3 regions of the Nocardia sp. NPDC050799 genome follow, and region 3 is predicted to be linked to each of the others. Evidence: riboswitches for the same ligand, from Rfam matches in the RefSeq annotation. Region 3 holds a riboswitch; each other region holds the start of a gene.
What was found. A riboswitch is a leader RNA that binds a small molecule or an ion and turns the genes downstream of it on or off. The one in region 3 is predicted to bind cobalamin.
Positions count from the first base shown of each region.

Region 1: it holds a riboswitch for cobalamin, as region 3 does, so the genes downstream of both, AB0H42_RS20805 (CbtB domain-containing protein) here and metE (5-methyltetrahydropteroyltriglutamate--homocysteine S-methyltransferase) in region 3, are expected to answer to the same signal.
Region 2: it holds a riboswitch for cobalamin, as region 3 does, so the genes downstream of both, AB0H42_RS18365 (ABC transporter substrate-binding protein) here and metE (5-methyltetrahydropteroyltriglutamate--homocysteine S-methyltransferase) in region 3, are expected to answer to the same signal.

Region 1 is NZ_JBFAHF010000019.1:96,219-101,080, reverse strand. Features, by position in the region: gene AB0H42_RS20825 (SRPBCC domain-containing protein) at 1-216, shown strand, start outside; gene AB0H42_RS20820 (OsmC family peroxiredoxin) at 272-715, shown strand; gene AB0H42_RS20815 (hypothetical protein) at 761-1,249, opposite strand; gene AB0H42_RS20810 (CbtA family protein) at 1,285-2,082, opposite strand; gene AB0H42_RS20805 (CbtB domain-containing protein) at 2,073-2,267, opposite strand; cobalamin riboswitch at 2,301-2,452, opposite strand; gene mhuD (mycobilin-forming heme oxygenase MhuD) at 2,513-2,827, opposite strand; gene AB0H42_RS20795 (alpha/beta hydrolase) at 2,946-3,716, shown strand; gene AB0H42_RS20790 (A/G-specific adenine glycosylase) at 3,740-4,621, opposite strand; gene AB0H42_RS20785 (carbonic anhydrase) at 4,783-4,862, shown strand, end outside.
Region 2 is NZ_JBFAHF010000016.1:77,693-82,554, forward strand. Features, by position in the region: gene AB0H42_RS18360 (class I SAM-dependent methyltransferase) at 1-519, opposite strand, end outside; gene AB0H42_RS18365 (ABC transporter substrate-binding protein) at 516-2,042, opposite strand; cobalamin riboswitch at 2,146-2,290, opposite strand; gene AB0H42_RS18370 (glycosyltransferase family 9 protein) at 2,497-3,477, shown strand; gene AB0H42_RS18375 (metalloregulator ArsR/SmtB family transcription factor) at 3,488-3,811, opposite strand; gene AB0H42_RS18380 (M23 family metallopeptidase) at 3,995-4,708, shown strand; gene AB0H42_RS18385 (hypothetical protein) at 4,815-4,862, shown strand, end outside.
Region 3 is NZ_JBFAHF010000005.1:111,888-116,749, forward strand. Features, by position in the region: gene AB0H42_RS07525 (pyruvate carboxylase) at 1-2,023, opposite strand, end outside; cobalamin riboswitch at 2,319-2,524, shown strand; gene metE (5-methyltetrahydropteroyltriglutamate--homocysteine S-methyltransferase) at 2,672-4,862, shown strand, end outside.

The sequences.
Region 1 (4,862 bases), on a different contig from region 3:
GAACCGGGCCGGCTCGTCGAATTGACCTGGGTGACCGGCGCCGGCGGTACCGAGGGCGCGGAAACGGTGGTGCGCGTCGAGTTCGTCAAACAACCCCGTGGCATTCGATTGAGGTTGCGGCACAGCGGTTTTGCCGACGAAGCGACCCGCGACCGGCATCGGGCGGCCTGGCCCGCCGTGCTGGCCCGCCTCGACGAACGAACTGCGACGAAGTAAGGGTACGAGTAGGTTCGAGTCCTGCTCGCAACGAATTGTCTTCGAAAGGATCGTGATGCCCACACGTACCGCGCGCACCGCATGGACCGGTGGTCTGCAGGACGGCTCCGGCCAGGTCGAGCTGGTCAGCTCGGGGGTCGGCAAGTACGAAGTGTCGTTCCCGAAGCGGTCGGCCGATGACGCCGACGGCACGACCAGCCCGGAGGAGCTGATCGCCGGGGCCCATTCGTCCTGCTACGCGATGGCGCTGTCGAACGAGATCGCCCAGGCCGGCGGTACCCCGCAGAGTCTCGACGTCTCGGCCGCGGTGACCCTGGGGCCCGACCCGGCAGGCGGTTTCCGGATCAGCCGGATCGCCCTGACGGTGCGCGGCCGGGTATCCGGGCTCGACGAGGCGGGATTCGCGGCGGCGGCCGCCGCGGCCAAGGCCGGATGCCCGGTCAGCAAGGCTCTGGGCGGAGTGGACGACATCACCCTGGACGCCGCCCTGGAATCCTGACGTCTGTCCCGGGCCCCGAGCCGGGGCCCGGGATCGCGAAGAGCCCTATCCGGCCCCACCGGCGCCGTGCCCGGGCCGGAACCACGCCCGGGCACTCGGTGTGTACATGGCGGGGATCGCGACGAATACCGCGCAGATATGTCCGGCGCGAGTGATCGCCAGAAAGACGGTCGCGGCGCTCATATCGGTGAACACGCCGGTGCCCGCGGCCGCGAGCATCCGAACGGGCTCCACCACCAGTGACGCGGTGCCGAGCACGCCGATGCCCACGGTGAGCAGATTCCTGGCCCAGCGTTCGCCCCGCAGCATTCGCCACGCGATACCGAGAACCACCAGATAGATCCCGGTGCGCAGCAGCCAACCGGCGGTGAGCGCGCCGATATCCGCAACGTCGCCCGGTATGCGCGCGCCGCGGACCGCGGTTTCCGCGATGCCGCAGCCCACGGCCGCCACGAGCGCGACGAAGGCGGTCGTGACGGCCGCGGGCCGCCGAGCGAGTGGGTTGTCCGGGTGGGCGAGCGCGGTGTCGTTCATACACCGAACCTGCCCGGTGCCGGCCGTTCCCCGGATCAGCCCGCGGTAGCAGCGGCCTCCGGTACCCGGGTACTGCCGCGGGTGCTCCATTCGATGAGCGCGGCGAAGGCCAGGCCGATACCCACCCACAGCGTGGTCGATACCGCCAGCGACGCGGCGCGGAACTCCCACAGCAGGGAGGCGGGGAAGTCGGTTCCCACTTCGTCGACCTCGGGCAGCACCGCGTAGCCGAGAGTGACGACGAGTACGAAACCTGCCACCGCCGCGACGAGCCGGAGGGATTCGGGCCGCGCCCGCAGTGCTTTCCAGATGGACACACCGGCCGCGACGGCCACCAGGCCCAGCAGCACCGCGGCCACCCAGAGCAACGTGCGCTCGTTGATCGTTTCCGGGTCACCGACCGCCGGTGGGTTGGCCGGATATTCGAAGAACGGTACGGCCACCACCGCGACCCAGCCGGCCAGGCCGAGCCCGAGAACCAGCCGATGGCCCGGCAGCGCGGTGAACCGCCGGGCGTAATGCGCCGCGGTCGCGACGATCGCCCCGAACGCCATCCCGGCCAGCGCAGCGGCCAGGAACTGCCCGAACTTCTGCCAAGGCCTGCTCACCACGGCTTCGTCCCCGTGCGCGTGCGCTGTCTCCCCGTGCGTATGCCCGGTGCCGGAAGCATGGGCATGCTCCGGCGCGGGCGCCGCGGCCTCCTCGATGGCGATGGCAGCCTCGACCCGGGGTTCGCCGACGAAATTACCGACGACACCCGCGAGGAGACCGGCGATCAGACCGGCGAGCAGACCACGGAGCAGCAGGGCACCGAAAGATCCACTCAATGGCACGGGACACCCAGCAGGTGGCGCCCGTCGTGCATCAACTCGTGCAGGAACATTCCGCCGCGTGAGATGGCGCCCTGGTCGAATCCGACCAGATAGAGCGTCAACAGGGCCAGCGCAACGACGCCTACGGTGACGAGCACTGTCGCCGCCGTATCGGCAGCCCTGCTCGGGACATGGGTTATGGCCATGGTGGTCCTCCTCATCCGGATGCTCGCGTCCGGTTCGCGAGTTGCGCGCAGGTGCGGGTGTCTGACTCTGCCCACCCGTTCCGGCGTGGACATCACAGTGGCGCGACCGCTCCGGGTTTTCACCGGATTACCGCATCACCTCCGCTTTTCACCTCGAACTTTGACACCGGCTGTCGCCGGTCGTCAATATGCCCGCGAGAAAGCACTGGCCACGCCGCCGGCGTGGCCAGTGTGCGCGGACCGGATCAGGAGGCGGGCTTACCCGCTACGTCGAGTACGACCTCGAACTCCAGCAGCGAGGCACCGGTGGCGACCGGCTTGTTCTGCTGTCCGGCGTGTGCCTCCTTGGCGGGGCCGTCGCGCCACGCCGCGAAGGACTCCTCGGAATCCCACTGGGTGACCACGAAGTACCGATTCTCGCCGGCCGTGGGCCGCAACAATTGAAAGCCGAGGAATCCAGGGGAGTTCTCGACCGCGTGCGCGCGGTGGGCGAACCGCTTCTCCAACTCGGGGCCCGCGCCCTCGGGGACCTCGATCGCATTGATCTTCACAACAGCCATACCCTGAGCTTAGGTATCGCGGCTCCGGGTGGGACAGTGCCGCACGCCACAGCAGGGCCACTGCGCGCCGCGGGAGCGCCGCCACGCCCTGTGGAGGGATGTGAATAAACTCGGGCCGGTGTTGCACGACGAAGGTGGGACCGGGGTTCCGATACTGCTGCTGCACGGATTGATGGGCAGCGCCCGCACCTGGCAGGGCCAGGTCCGGTGGTTGCGCGACCACGGGCGGGTGTACACCTTCGACGCCGCCGGGCACGGCCGCCCCGCCCCGCCCGAACCCACCACCGACGCCCTCGTCGCCGATCTGGCCGACGCCACCGCGCGAATCGACGAGCCGATGATCGTGATCGGGCATTCGATGGGGGGCCTGCACGGCTGGGTGTTCGCGGCCACCCATCCGAACCGGGTGCGTGGGCTGGTGGTGGAGGATATGGCAGCCGATTTCACCGGCCGTACCGCCACCTACTGGGCCGCGATGGTCGAGGCCTGGCCGCAGCCTTTCGCCGATGAGGCCGCCTTGGTGGCGTATTTCGGCCCGGTCGCCGGTCGCTACTTCCGCGATTCGTTCCAGCGGGGCCCGGACGGTTACCGGTTGCACGGCGAGGTGGCCACTTTCCGGGACATCTCGGAGGAATGGGGGGTCCGGTCGTTCTGGGGGGAGTGGGGCAGGCTCACCGTGCCCACGCTGCTTATCGAGGGTGAACACACCATCACCCCGCCGGGTCAGATGCGCCGGATGGCCGAACTGCATCCCGCCGCCGAGCATGTCCAGGTTCCCGACGCCGGTCACCTGGTGCACGACGATCAGCCCGAGCGCTACCGGGCCGAGGTCGAGCGTTTTCTCGCCCGCGTCCGGCGCGGAGTTCCGGAAACCGCCGCCGAGATCTGAGCAAGCCCGGTCGCGGGCGCGCTTCAGCCCTCGCCGGCCAGGGCGAACCGTCCGTCGTCGGTCTGTTCGATCAACCCGTCCACCAGCAGCGAATCCAGTGCGCGGGCGCGCTGGCCGGGGTCACGGGTCCAGGCGAGGTCCAGCCGGACGCGTTCCACCGGTGCGTGCGCGGCCCGCAACACGTCGAGCAGTCGCCCTCGCGCCTGCCGGTCGGTGCCCTCGTACTTCTGTGTCCGGCGCGTCGATTCGGCCACCGGCCGGCCCGCTGTGACCCACGCGCACCGCGGCAGCGGGCAGCGGGTGCAATCCGGGGTGCGCGCGGTACACACTGTCGCGCCGAGTTCCATCAGGGCCGCCGAGAACACGGCGGCCCGGTCGATCCGGCCGGGCAGCAGTGCCTCGGTCTCCCGTAGATCGCGCGCGGCCGGATTACCGGCCTCCCGTCCGTGCACGGCCCGTGCCACCACCCGGCGGACATTCGTGTCCACCACCGGAACTCGCTGCCCGTAGGCGAAACAGGCGACCGCCCGCGCCGTGTAGGCGCCGATCCCGGGCAGTCCGAGCAGCACCTCGACATCGTCGGGCACCTGGTCACCGTGCTCGGCGGCCAAGACCTGCGCGCATTCGTGCAGGCGCAGGGCACGGCGCGGGTAGCCGAGTTTGCCCCATGCCCGCAGCACCTCGCCCGCGCTCGCCGCCGCCATGGCCGAGGGCACCGGCCAGCGCCGCACCCATTCCCGCCAGATCGGCTCCACCCGCGACACCGGCGTCTGCTGCAGCATGATCTCGCTCATCAGGATCTGCCAGGCACTCACCCCGGGCCGCCGCCACGGCAGGTCCCGGGCCGTGCGGGCGTACCAGTCGATCAGGGTGTCGGAGTCGATCGCGCCGGGGTCGATCGACACGACACCGCGCCCGCCCGGACCCGGTTTCCCGATACCTGCGCTGCTCACCCGACCCGCTCCGTTCGCCTCACCGTGCAGTTTCCCCGGTTCGGCGTGGTTGGACGCCGCGCTGTAACGGGACGGAAGCAAGCGAGCACATCAAATCGTGCAGAATGGACACCATGCCTCAGTCCAACCCGGTAAGTGCCTGGAAGTCGCTGCGCGAAGGAAACGAGCGCTTCGTGAACGGCACGCTGCTGCA
Region 2 (4,862 bases), on a different contig from region 3:
CGCCCGGCCCAGATCGTCCAGTCGCGGACCGTCCGGCCCCTCGTACAGATGGTCACCGTCGACGAAGACCCCGCCCGCCGGCAGCGCCCGGGCACAGGTCTCGATCAGCGCGCGCAGCGGTGCCCGGTTCATCCAGTGCAGTGCCGTGGTGCTCACGAACGCGTCGGGGGCGCGCTCGAGGTCCAGCGCGGCGAACCAGCCGGGCGCGCGCAGATCGGCGGATACGGTCCGGAACCGCGGTGAACCGTAGACGGTGTCGGCCAGCGCCAGCAGCAGCGGGTCGGCGTCGACACCGACGACGGTGGCGCCGGGAATGCGGGCGAGCAACCGGCCCGCCAGGGTCCCCGGGCCGACGCCCAGATCGACGATCAGGGGATCCGGCCGGATGAGCAGTTCGGTCAGCACATCACCGATCACCTCGAACCGGGCCTCCCGGTCGGGCAGGTAGTACTCCTGCTGGCGATCCCAGCGTTCGACCCAGTACCGTGCCCGGTCCGGATCGAGCCGCGCGGCGGTCATCGGGCCGAAACCGCGTCGAAGCGCGCCCAGTCGTGCGAATTGGGTACGGCGGCCGGAAGCTGCCGGAACCGGTCACCGGCGGCGCTGTTCCAGTGCGTGGTGCCGAAGAACACGAAGCCTCCTCGATCGTGCAGTATTTCGTGCATGTCGCGGTAGAGCGCCGCCCGGCGGTCCGGATCAGGGGTGGCCTGCGCGGTCGTGTACAGCGCGTCGAACTGCGGATCGGACCATTTGGTGCGGTTCTGCGGGGATGTGCTGAGCAGCCGCGAGGCGAAATGGTTGGGGATCGGCAGCGGCCCCGACTGCCCCATCGTGAGATGTCCCGTCCGCAGCGCATCGGTGTAATAGCTGTCCTTGGAACCCAGCACCACGTTCACCCGGACTCCGCATCCGGCGGCTTGCTCGGCGAACAGCCGGGCGGCTTCGACGAACCCGTAGGCGACCGGGGCGGTGAACAGATCGAAACTCAGCTCGCGTACCCCGGCCCGGCGCAGCAGCCGGCCGGCCTCGTCGGGGTCGTACTCGTGCTGCGGCAGATCGGCGTAGTACTGGTAGCCCTTACCGAAGACATCGTTGCCGACCTCCCCTTGACCTTCGAACGCCACCTTCACCAGTTCCGCCCGGTCGACCATCCGCATGACGGCGCGTCGCACATCCGGGTTGTCGAACGGCGGCCGGTCGGTCTTCATGGCGAAGAAATGGATTCCGCTCCCGGGGGTGGACACCAGTGTGACGCCGGGGTGCCCCGCCAGCGTCCGCGCTGCCGACGGCGTGAGGTTGTCGGCGTAGTCGATTTCGCCGCCGCGTACCGCGTTCACCCGGGCGTCCGCCTCCGCGCTCACGATCCGCAACTGCCCGACGGCGGGCGCGCCGTCCCAGTAGTGCTCGTTACGGTGCGCGGTGAACTGCCGGCCGGCCTCGAAGGAGTCGAAGACGAAGGGCCCGGTGCCCACCGGGCGGGTGAAATCGGCGGCGCCGTCCTGCACGATCTTGGTGCCGTACACCGACAGTGCGATGCGGAACTCGAACGAGGGCCGCTTCAGCACGATCTCGACGGTGCGGTCGTCGATCGCGCGACTGCCGGCCAGGTCCACCTGGTCCAGCGAGGACGCGGCGATGAACGGGCGCTGCGGCGCGGGCCCGAGCACCCGCGAGAAGGTGTACAGCACATCGCGTGCGGTGAACTTCTTCCCGTCGTGCCAGGCCGCGTCCCGCAGCGCGATCCGCCACCGGGTGCCGTCGGCATTCGGTTCGGCCGATTCCGCCAGCCGCGGGATCGGTGTCATCGAACCATCCACCTCGAACAGACCGTCGTAGACGGCCTTCATCCGGGCTTCGTCGATGAAGAGGGTGTGCACGCCGGGGTCGATCCCCTCCCCGGCGCCGGAGCCTTGGAAGGCGGCGGTGAACGTATCGGTACCGGCGGAGGAGCCGCGGCCGCAGCCGAGGGCCAGCGCTCCCGCGGCCAGCACACTGCCGACCAGAAACGCTCGGCGGCTCGACTCCGGTGGTGCACAACGCATATCCGACTCCCGTCGCGTCAGGCAGGGTCACGCGACGAAGACATGCGAAACGGACCGCGCTCGAGCGGCTCGTTCGGCGCATCGACCATACCCACGTGATCATGACCGTTTCTGGTTCATCCGCAGGTATCTGGCTGCGGCCCGCATGCGAGCCACACAGTTGCGGGACAGCGCCGGATTCGCACCGGACTTCCCTACGAACATCGGTCACATTACCCAAGCGCCCCGCGGGTGACCATCGTCTCGCCTACGCGATACCCGTCCCGTCAGGTGGCGGACGGTACTGCCACGCCGGGCGAACGCACAGCGTGTGATCCAGGCCGCCACCGGCCAACGTTTGCCGCCGGCTACCAGGTGGTAGTCATCCAAGGAAATGCTCTCGCCGTGGTCCGTTCTCGCCAGGACGGTTCGAGAGGGGGCGGCACAACGGGCAACAGGTGGCTAGGAGAGTCGGGTGTCGGTAGTTCTCGTGCTTCAGGCACGCGGTCTCGGTGATCTACTCACCGCTGTGCCGGCATTACGTGCACTGCGCCGGGCCCGCCGCAGCGATCATCTCGTGCTGGCCGCGCCGCACCGCCTGCGTCCCATCGTGGATGTGATCGCCTGCGTGGACGAGTTCGTGCCCATCGCCGATCCGCAGGGCCTGCGCTGGGATGGGCCGCCGCCGAAACTGGCGGTGAACCTGCACGGCGCCGGCACCGCCCCGATCGTGCAGCTCGGCAAGACCGGGGCCGAACGTATCCTCACGTATCGGAATCCGGCGTTCCCGGAGATCCCGGCACCCGAGTGGCAACCCGACCACCATCCGATCGACCGCTGGTGTCATCTGCTCGAATTCGACGGGGTCGGTGCAGATCGGCGCAATCTGGGCCTGGTGCCGCCGGTGGCCACCACCAGTCATCGCGACAGCGTGGTCGTCCATATCGGCGCGAGCACGGCCGCCCGGCGCTGGCCCGCGGACCGATTCGCGGCGGTGATCCGGCATCTGCTGGTACTCGGCCACGAGGTCGTGCTGACCGGTGACGAGAGCGACCGGGAGAACGCGCTGGGGATCGCGGCCCGGGCCGGACTGTCCGGCCGGCGGGTGCTGGCCGGTACTCAGAACCTGATCGAATTGTCGGCGACGGTGGCCGAGGCCTCCGTGGTCCTGTGCGGTGACACCGGCGTCGCCCATCTCGCCACCGCCTTCGGCACCCGCACCGTGCAACTGTTCGGTCCCACGGCCCCGGATCAGGGCGGGCCGCCGCGGCACCTGCTGACCCGGCACGAGGTGCTGTGGGCCGGGCGCATCGGCGACCGTCATGCCTCCACCACCGATCCCGGCCTGCTACAGATCGGCTCGGCCGAGGTGATCGCTGCCCTCGACCGGCAGCTGAGCAAACGTCGCGGCGAAGCGGGTATGACCGGCAGTCCGGCGTACCGCCGGGTCGGCTGAGGGGCCGGCGCTACCGGTCGTCCCGGTTCGCGGCTTCGCTGAGCGCGGCGGCGTAGGCGGCCAGGGCGCTCTGCCAGAACTGTTCGAGGTAGTCGCGGGCATCGCTGAGACCGCGGGGGTCCAGGGAGTAGAGGCGGTGGTTGCCCATCGGCCGCATCATCACCAGCCGCGCGTCCCGCAGTACCCGCAGATGCTGCGATGCCGCCGAGCTGGTGATCCCGACCTGGGCGGCGAGCTCGCCCACCGAGCGCGGCCCGGCGGGCAACGCCTCGAATATCGCGCGCCTGGTGGGGTCTGCCAGGGCGACCAGCGGCGCGACTCTGTTAGCGACCACTGAAACAGTGTCGATCTTCTGGCACACTTCGGTCAAACTAGATCAATGTCTCACTTGCGCAGCTCGGCGGGCGGTATTTCCGGTTCCGTTATCGGACGGTAATACGCGACCTGGGAATATATGATCTCGTGACTGTTGCCACATAATTGCTGACTCGGCGTGTCGGTCCCCTAGCTTGTAACCATGCCCGTGACCCTTCCGTTACCTTTCCGTAAGCTCACGGTGTCGTCGATCGGACGTCGCCCCATCACGACACAGGTTGTCGCCACCTCGACAGCCCTCTGCGCCGGTTTCGCGCTCTTCGCCGCAGGAGCCGATTCCGATAACGAACAGATCACCCCGGTAGCCGCCATCTCGGAGGCGCCGGCCGACCCCGCCGACCGCGCGCCCGCCGAACGGCCGGCCACCTCGCACGACCCCGCCGCGTGGGCCCCGCATCAGGCCGCCGGTGACAATCAGCCCGCTCCGGTGTCCTTCCCGTTCTACGAGCCCCCGCGCCAAACCACGGTACAACCGGCCGACGGCGTCGTGTCCTCGGGCTTCGGGGCACGCTGGGGCACCAACCACAACGGCATCGACTTCGCCGCGAACATGGGTTCGCCCATCAGGTCGGTCACCGACGGTGTCGTGATCGAGGCCGGTCCGGCCACCGGCTTCGGCCTGTGGGTCCGCGTCCAGCAGGACGACGGCAGCGTCGGCGTCTACGGCCATATGCAGGACATTCTCGCCTCGGTCGGCCAGCAGGTGCAGGCCGGTGACGTGATCGCCACCGTCGGCAGCCGCGGCCAGTCCACCGGACCGCACCTGCACTACGAGGTCCACCAGCCCGGTATCGGCCCGGTCGACCCGCTGCCCTATCTCGCCGGTCGCGGTCTCGTCCTGAACAACCCCGGCTGACCCTTACCCCCGGCCGATCCGACGGCCCCCGGCATACCGGGGTACCGGCCGCACCCAGTCCCATAGTGGGACGCGGCGGCCGGATCCCCGTTCCTACCGTCGGATCATGTCCGCACTGCTCCCCAGCGTCCCGGTTCCCGGACGCCCCACAACT
Region 3 (4,862 bases):
GGTCGGTGAGATCACCGGTGTAGGACAGCGCGACCTCCGCGATCGCGGTACCGGTTTCCCGCACCGCGTCGATGGCCGGGCGCATCTGGTCCACATTGTTCAGGGCGTCGAAGATCCGGAAGATATCGATACCGGTCTCGGTGGCCTCGGCCACGAATGCCCGGGTCACCCGCTCCGGATACGGGGTGTAGCCGACGGTGTTGCGGCCGCGCAGCAGCATCTGCAGGCAGATGTTGGGAATCGCCTCGCGCAGCGCGGCCAGCCGCTCCCACGGGTCCTCGTAGAGGAACCGCAGCGCCACATCGTAGGTCGCCCCGCCCCATGCCTCGATGGACAGCAGTTCCGGGGTCAGTCGCGCCACATGCCCGGCCACATCGAGCAGGCCGTTGGTGCGTACCCTGGTCGCCAGCAGCGACTGGTGCGCGTCGCGGAAGGTGGTGTCGGTGACCCCGACGGCCTTCTGTTCGCGCAGCGCGCGGGCGAATCCTTCCGGGCCCAGCGTCAGCAGTCTCTGCCGCGAACCGGCCGGCGGCGGCACCGACAGGTCGATCGCAGGCAGTTTGTCGTGCGGGTACACCGCGGTCGGCCGGGCGCCGTGCGGTTTGTTCACCGTGACATCGGCCAGGTAGTTCAGGATCTTGGTGCCGCGGTCGGCGGGTTCGCGGGTGGCCAGCAGTTCCGGGCGCTCGTCGATGAACGAGGTGGTGATACGGCCCGCGGTGAAATCGTCGTCGCCGAGTACCGCGAGCAGGAACGGGATATTGGTCGTGACACCGCGGATCCGGAATTCCATCAGCGCCCGCCGGGCCCGCGCCACCGCCACCGGGAAGTCCCGGCCGCGGCAGGTGAGCTTGACCAGCATGGAATCGAAGTAGGCGCCGATCTCCGCGCCCAGGTTCGCGCCGCCGTCGAGGCGGATACCGGCGCCGCCGGGGGTGCGATAGGCGGTGATTCGACCGGTATCGGGACGGAATCCGTTGGCCGGGTCCTCGGTGGTGATCCGGCACTGCAGCGCCGCACCGCGGATGGTCACCGTGTCCTGGCTCAGTCCCAGGTCGGTGAGGCTCTCCCCGGCCGCGATCCGCAACTGCGACTGCACCAGATCCACATCGGTGATCTCCTCGGTCACCGTATGTTCCACCTGGATCCGCGGATTCATCTCGATGAACACATGTTCGCCGCGTTCGTCGAGCAGGAACTCCACCGTGCCCGCACAGCTGTACCCGATCTGCCGGGCGAAGGCCACCGCGTCCGCGCAGATCCGGTCCCGCAATGCCGGATCCAGATTCGGGGCGGGGGCCAGCTCGATCACCTTCTGGTGCCGCCGCTGCAGCGAACAGTCCCGCTCGAACAGGTGCATCACATTGCCCTGGCTGTCGGCCAGGATCTGTACCTCGATATGCCGTGGGTTCACCACGGCCTGTTCCAGGAACACCGTCGGATCGCCGAACGCCGATTCCGCCTCGCGCGAGGCGGCCTCGATCGCTTCCCGCAGCCCGGACCGCTCGGCCACCCGGCGCATACCGCGCCCGCCACCACCGGCGACAGCCTTGACGAATACCGGGAATTCCATGGATTCCGCGGCCGCCAGCAACTCCGCCACATCGGCCGAGGGCGCGCTCGAATCCAGGACCGGCAGCCCGGCCTCCCGCGCCGCGGCGATCGCGCGGGCCTTGTTGCCCGCCAATTCGAGAACCTCGGCCGACGGTCCGATGAAGGTGATGCCCTCCCGGGCGCACGCGGCGGCCAGATCGGGATTCTCCGACAGGAACCCGTAGCCGGGGTAGATCGCGTCGGCGCCCGCGGTCTTCGCTGCCTCGATGATGGCGTCGACCGAGAGGTAGGCGCGGACCGGATGACCTTCCTCGCCGATCTCGTATGCCTCGTCCGCCTTCAGGCGGTGGACCGAATTGCGGTCCTCGTGCGGGAAGACGGCAACCGTTCCGACACCGAGCTCGTACGCCGCGCGGAAGGCTCGGATGGCGATTTCGCCGCGGTTGGCAACCAAGACTTTCGAGAACATTGAACCAACGTACCCGGCGCCACACCCAGGGGCGACAGCGAAGTCCACTTCGCAAAATCTTCACAAGTACGTATGGCAACGCTGCGAAGTCCTGTTCACCGCACCGTCATATCTCACCGCCCACGATCCCGGCCTGTGCGTATCATCCGCTGCGGCCATTTCCCGGCTATCCGAGCAGTCCGGGCCTCTTGCGAAGATGTGCGAAGCCGGACGCTGTTCGAGCCGCCGCGGGCGGGCTCGGTGCGTCCGCGTTATGGTGGACCCGCAGCTGGTCCGCCGGCCGGACGACGAGGAGCCCCGAACGTCCGCCCCCGGCGCCGAAGCCCGCACCACGCGGGTGAGAGGGAATCCGGTGGAAATCCGGAACTGTCCCGCAGCGGTGAGCAGGAACGACCGCCGTCATCAGCACTGGGCAGCACGCCTGGGAAGCGACGGCCAGTAGGTCGGCCGACAGGCCGGTGCCCGCGAGTCCGAAGACCTGCCGGTTGTACCGGATACGCCGTATCCGGTGGCCGTCGCCTCGTGGAGCGGGCGCCGCCACCAGTGCTGACATCCGACCCGACCGCACGGACGGGTCGTTCGGGGTCTCATCGGTGTTGTGCGCCCGGGAAGGGCGACGTCCGTCGAACTTCAGCACTGGAGCACACCGTGACTGTTATTTCGCACCACCCGTTCACCGCAACGGTTCTCGGACTCCCCCGGGTGGGGCCCCGCCGGGAACTGAAACGCGCGACCGAGTCCTACTGGGCGGGCCGGATCGACGCGGCGCAGCTGCACGAGACCGGCCGCGCGCTGCGCCGGGACCAGTACGCAGAACTGGCCGCCGCCGGCCTGGATTCGATCCCCGTCGGCACCTTCTCCTACTACGACCAGATGCTCGACACCGCCGTCCTCCTCGGTGCCCTGCCCGCCCGGGTGGCCGGGATCACGGATCGGCTGGACCGCTACTTCGCCGCCGCACGCGGAACCGAGGCGGTGGAACCGCTGGAGATGACCAAGTGGTTCGACACCAACTACCACTACCTGGTGCCCGAACTCGGTCCGGACACCACCTTCGGTCTCCATCCGGAAGACCTGCTGGCGCAGGTGGCCGAAGCGATCGAGCTCGGAGTGCCGGCCCGGCCCGTGGTCATCGGACCGGTCACCTTCCTGAAACTGGCCAAGACCACCGGCGGCGCGGCGCTGGACCGGATCGACGAACTAGTCCCGCTGTACCGGGAGTTGCTGCGGCTGCTCGCCGACGCGGGCGCGGGCTGGGTACAACTCGACGAGCCCGCGCTGGTCACCGATCTCACCCCGGCGGAACTGGCGACGGTCCGCCGGGTCTATACCGAACTCACCACGGCGGCGCAGCGGCCGGCGGTGCTGGTGGCCACCTATTTCGGGCATCCGGGCGCCGCACTGGAAGCACTGGCCGCCACCGATGTCGAAGGTATTGCCCTCGATCTGGTCGCGGGTACCGATGTCGCCGCGGTGGCGGCAGTCCCCGCGCTGTCGCGCAAACTGCTGGTCGCGGGTGTGGTCGACGGCCGCAATGTCTGGCGCACCGACCTCGACGACGCGCTGTCGACGCTGGCCACCCTGCTGGGCAGCGTGCGGGCCCTGGCCGTCTCCATCTCGTGCTCGCTGCTGCACATCCCGTACTCGCTGGCGGTGGAGACGCGGCTCGACGACGCGCTGCGCTCCTGGCTCGCCTTCGGCACCGAGAAAACCGCCGAGGTGCGCGTGCTGGCGACGGGATTGCACTCCGGCACCGAGGCGGTCACCGCGGAATTGGAAACCGCCCGTGCCGCCGCGGCGAGCCGCCGCGCCGATCCACGGATCGGCAACACCCAGGTGCGGGCGCGACTGGCCGCCCTGGGCCCGGACGCCGCGCGGCGGGCTCCGGCCGAACAGCGCCGGACCCTCCAGCGGGAGCGCCTGCACCTGCCGTCGCTGCCGACCACCACCATCGGCTCCTACCCGCAGACCTCGGCCATCCGGCTGGCCCGGGCGGCGCTGCGGTCCGGAGAGATCGACCGGGCCGAGTACGTGCGGCGGATGCGGGCGGAGATCGGCGAGGTCATCGCGCTGCAGGAGAAACTCGGGCTCGATGTCCTCGTGCACGGCGAACCGGAACGCAACGATATGGTGCAGTACTTCGCCGAACAGCTGGACGGATTCGCGGCGACCGATCTGGGCTGGGTGCAGTCCTACGGCACCCGATGCGTGCGCCCGCCCATCCTGTTCGGTGACGTCTTCCGCCCGGCCGCGATGACGGTGGACTGGATCACCTACGCGCAGTCGCTCACCGACAAACCGGTCAAGGGCATGCTTACCGGCCCGGTCACCATCCTGGCCTGGTCCTTCGTCCGTGACGACCAGCCGCTGCCGGATTCGGCCCGGCAGGTGGCCCTGGCGATCCGGGACGAGATGGTGGATCTGCAGAACGCCGGTATCCGGATCGTCCAGGTCGACGAGCCCGCGCTGCGGGAACTGCTCCCGCTGCGCGAAGCCGATCAACAGGCGTACCTGGACTGGTCGGTGCACGCGTTCCGGCTGGCGACCTCCGGGGTGGCCGACTCCGTCCAGATCCACACCCATCTGTGCTATTCGGAGTTCGGCGAGGTGATCGACGCCATTGCCGGGCTGGACGCCGATGTCACGTCCATCGAGGCCGCCCGCTCGCGAATGGAGGTACTGGACGATCTGACCGCCTCGGGCTTCACCGCCGGGGTGGGACCGGGCGTCTACGATATCCACTCGCCCCGGGTGCCCGGCGTCGAGGAGATCACCGCGTCCCTGCGCGCCGCCCTGGCAGCGGTTCCGGCCGAACGTCTCTGGGTCAATCCCGATTGTG